Regions from separate parts of the Priestia sp. YIM B13489 genome, predicted to be linked through region 2. Evidence: predicted binding sites of a transcription regulator. Region 2 holds the regulator's gene; the other holds the start of a gene.
The links. The regulator LexA, encoded in region 2, represses DNA repair genes until DNA is damaged. The targets are predictions, from matches to a motif close to CGAACATATGTTCG.
Positions count from the first base shown of each region.

Region 1 (2,207 bases), on a different contig from region 2:
CCAGCGTGTTCAGGTAATCAAAGACACGGAAGCCGGAGGAAAAGGAACGCTTCAGTTTGGTACAGAAGTTGTAAGTGCGGCTGATGGTTCTGTTGCTGCACTTCTTGGCGCTTCGCCTGGTGCATCAACGGCGGTTCACGTTATGCTTGAAGTATTGGAAAAATGCTTCCCAGAAAACATGAACAAGTGGGAGCCAAAAATAAAAGAAATGATTCCTTCCTATGGCATGTCATTAGTTGATCATCCAGACTTCTTTAACGAAATTCATGCGTCCACTTCACAGACGCTTGGTTTAATTAAAAAAGAGTCTGTTTATAGCTAAAGATTTTACGCCGTAACAAACAGCACATGCGTATGTGAAGAAATCTACAGGCGTGCACAAACACCACCTTTTCTTGAGGTGGTGTTTTAATGCTCTTTATTTATGTAGAGTTTGATTTAAGAGTGGTATTGATTGCTTCCAGGCTGAAGTTTCAAATGCTTCCACGCTACAATTGCATCATCGCGGCTTTTTCCTTTGTTTTTCGGATCGTTAAAAAAATCGCGAATAAAGCGGTTGTACTCAAACTGAGGCGCAATTTCTTTTTGATAAGAAGGCTGCTTTTTTCGTTCTTCTTCTTCATGCCACGCTTTTACCACATCTCGATAGGTTTTCCCTACATTTTCTTTAAGGTAGTTTTGAATATACGTGGAAAAATGAAACGTAGGATGAATGGCTTCTTTAAAAAAAGCCCGTACTTCTTGACTGCAGCGGTGGTTTTCCCCAATGACGGTATCTAATGTTAGCGGCGCTTGTGTTTTAGAGGACGAGCGTCTTTTAGAAGGTGCTCCTGAGTGTTGAGTGTCACCGGTTGTTAAAAACACTTCAATTCTTTTTGAAAGTTCCATGTTAGATCCAGACGGGCTCATGTTGTTTTCACGGCAAAATTTCTGCAGCTCGGTTTTGAGCCAGTAAAAATCCGTGAAGTCATTGATAGATAAATTTTTTGTAAGTTCGGGTCTCATTGTTTTCACCTCCATATATTTACAAAGTAATCATAGAACGTTTGTTCTTGGTGGTCAATTGTTTTAGAGAATTATGAAGGGATGTCTTTATATTTCTTCCTATTTTATAAAGAAGAAAAAGCATCTAGGCAAGAGATCTCTTGCAAATTCCAAAATCAAACAATTACAATAAGAAAAAGGAGTTGATTGCATGACGCTACATAAAAAAGTCCTTTCTACGATTCTAGGAGGAGCTGTTGGAGACGCTTTAGGCGTTCCAGTTGAGTTTAAAAAACGCGATACATTTCGGATCACAACTATGACAGGCTACGGTACATACAACCAGCCTAAAGGAACGTGGTCAGATGATACATCTCTGACGATGTGCTTGATTGATAATCTACTAGACAAACAAGATGAATATGATTTGATGCAAAAGTTTGCGAGCTATTGGGCGAATGGCTACTGGACGCCGTACGGAGAAATGTTTGATATTGGCATTGCCACAAGCGAAGCGATTCGCCGCTATAAAAGCGGGCTTCCTAAAGAAGAGTGGGGAGGAAGTGCTGAATACGACAACGGAAACGGAGCGCTTATGCGTATTGCTCCGCTTGCGTTTACACTACGTCAGGAACCTAGCTTTATAAAAAGAAAAGAAGAAATAGAAAGAATTGCTCACGTCACGCACCGCCATGTGCGCTCTACGCTTGGCTGCATTATATACGTGGAGCTGCTTATTTGTCTTCTTGACGGCGACCAGCCTTTTGAAGCATATGAAAAAGCGGTAAATCTTTGTCAAAAGCAGTTAACAGGTACGGAGTATGAAGCAGAGTTCACTGCGTATGAACGAGTGTTAAACCTAAGCTTGCCGCACGCAGCGAGAAATGAAATCGGGTCAACTGGATACGTCGTCAGCTCGCTAGAAGCATCTCTTTGGTCTTTTCTGCAAAGCGATGACTACAAAGAAGCTGTATTTACCGCTGTGAATTTAGGAGAAGACACAGACACAATAGGCTTTATTGCAGGTACTATGGCAGGAGCATATTATCAGCTGGATGGTATTCCTGAAGAGTGGGTTTGTCAGCTTGCTAAAAAAGAAGAGTTGATAGGAGCTTGTAAGAAATTTGCAGATGCGTGTATATGAAAAAGACAATAAACAGAAGCTGTATTTCATGAAAAAGTCAGGTAAGGAGTGTTTTTTTGAAAAAGATTTTTCTTATAGC
Region 1 covers NZ_JBHZOQ010000053.1:1,795,485-1,797,691, forward strand. The annotation lists gene ACFX4W_RS15000 (malate:quinone oxidoreductase) at 1-322, shown strand, start outside; gene ACFX4W_RS15005 (DUF6434 domain-containing protein) at 439-1,005, opposite strand; gene ACFX4W_RS15010 (ADP-ribosylglycohydrolase family protein) at 1,196-2,128, shown strand; gene ACFX4W_RS15015 (hypothetical protein) at 2,185-2,207, shown strand, end outside.
Region 1: ACFX4W_RS15005 (DUF6434 domain-containing protein) is a predicted target of LexA. The motif match lies at 1,040-1,053, and genes of this name have one in related genera.

Region 2 (2,207 bases):
GTAATGATTATGGCTCATCTCAGTGCGAATGGTCATGACGCCAATTTCAAAAGGACATAAAAAAACATCCACAGACAGCACGTTGCTAGACACGGTGGTGGAGGAAGTGTGTAACGTAATGGCATGGTCTATTTTTTTTGAAAATCGAAGCAACCCTTCTTTTTCGCACGAGTCAGGGAATAGAATGCATTCAATGTAAGGAAGAAAATATTGATCCAGGCTATCATGAGATACGTAATATTGTTCTCCGTAGTATTCTTTTTCTAAATGTTTGTTTTGAATGGAGAAAAACTCGAACAAATTTGCTTTCAGCGCATGAACAAGCTGCTCTTTATTTTTTCGGTCAAAGGAAAAAGGAAAAAGAAACATGTTCATTGCTTTGGTAGGTACAATGGTTTGAAATGGTTCTGTTTTCCTTGGTGTATTGGTCATAAACTACATCCTTCTTATGGTCGGTTGTATTTCCTTGTAAGAGTCGAGGAAATGCAGGTAGAAAGTAAAAGGTAAAACAAGCTTTATAAAAACCGTTCTACCTGCCTGCAATGATTCAACGTATCATTTATAATATGCCAATTTTTTTAGAAAACAAACGTAAAAAAAACCAACTAACATCATCATTAGTTGGTTTTACATACAGTGTCTGATTAGTGAATCGTGCGATATACACCAGTTACTTTTCCTAAAATCGTTACGTGGCGAAGAATAATAGGCGCCATCGTTGAATTTTCAGGCTGTAAACGAACGAAATTTTCTTCTTTAAAGAAACGTTTTACCGTTGCTTCGTTGTCTTCGGTCATAGCGACCACAATATCTCCATTATTAGCTGTTTGCTGCTGACGTACGATTACCATATCGCCATCTAGAATACCTGCTTCAATCATACTTTCTCCCATAATTTCAAGCATAAATACATGATCATCTGGAGAAACGAATTTATCTGGAAGAGGGAAATATTCTTCCACATTTTCAACAGCTGTTATAGGCAGACCCGCTGTTACTTTACCGATAACAGGAACATTAATGACATTGCTTTTAGGGATGTTTACTTCGTCTAGTTGAAGAACTTCGATTGCTCTTGGTTTTGTCGGATCTCTGCGAATTAACCCTTTGCTTTCTAAACGAGCTAAATGCCCGTGTACAGTGGAGCTAGAGGCTAATCCTACCGCTTCCCCAATCTCACGAACAGAAGGCGGATAACCTTTTAATTTTACTTCATGCTTAATAAAATCTAGTATGTCTTGTTGACGTTTTGATAGCTTCATATTTTTCACCTCGATTTTAGCTATTCTTTAGGTGAATTATACCACGTGATGTGTCAATATACAAACATAAGTTCGAAGAATTCCATTGACAGAAACAAATGTTCTCAATAAAATAAGAACATATATTCTGACAGGGGGATCATAATATGCAACAATTCTTACATTCTATGAAACATTACGCTATTTTTTTTGCAGTTATCGCTGCACTTACATATGTATTGACGCTGGTTTTAGGAGCGGATAAAGTAGATTTAGACAAATATTCAACGGTTACTATTACAAAAGGAGATACGCTTTGGGAATTGTCCAACAAGTATCATAATCACCATCATTTGACCACCAATGAATTTGTCAAATGGGTTGAAGACGTCAATGATTTAAACTCAGACACTGCCCAGTCTTTATCTCCTGGAGATAAATTATATATTCCTGTTTTAAAAAAAGAGTTACATAATCAAGTGGCAATTGAACAGTAGTGTGTAACGGCCGTTCCTGAATATTGTTAAAAGCCGAAAAGGTCGTGATAAAAGTGGATGCCATTATTTATTGCCGTGTCAGTACGGATAAAAAAACCCAAGAAACATCTTTACAGCGCCAGCAAGAAGAATTAAAAAAGCTTGCTGCTCTTCACCATCTAGACGTAAAAAAAGTCGTAATGGAAAAAGCAAGCGGATATGAAGTAGACAGAGAGGGTATTTTGGATGTTCTTCATACAATGAAAGAAGAAAAAATATCTGTGTTGCTTATTCAAGATGAAACACGATTAGGCAGAGGAAATGCTCGAATTGCGCTGCTTCATGCTTTTCATAAAGAAAATGCTACCATCTATACGATTAGTCATCAAGGCCAGCTTCAGCTTTCAGAATCTGATTCAATGGTGTTAGATATTATTAGCTTAGTGGAAGAGCATCAGCGGAAATTACATAATGCTAAAATTAAAAGAGG
Region 2 covers NZ_JBHZOQ010000036.1:419,899-422,105, reverse strand. The annotation lists gene ACFX4W_RS04020 (magnesium transporter CorA family protein) at 1-432, opposite strand, end outside; gene lexA (transcriptional repressor LexA) at 645-1,262, opposite strand; gene yneA (cell division suppressor protein YneA) at 1,409-1,738, shown strand; gene ACFX4W_RS04005 (YneB family resolvase-like protein) at 1,792-2,207, shown strand, end outside.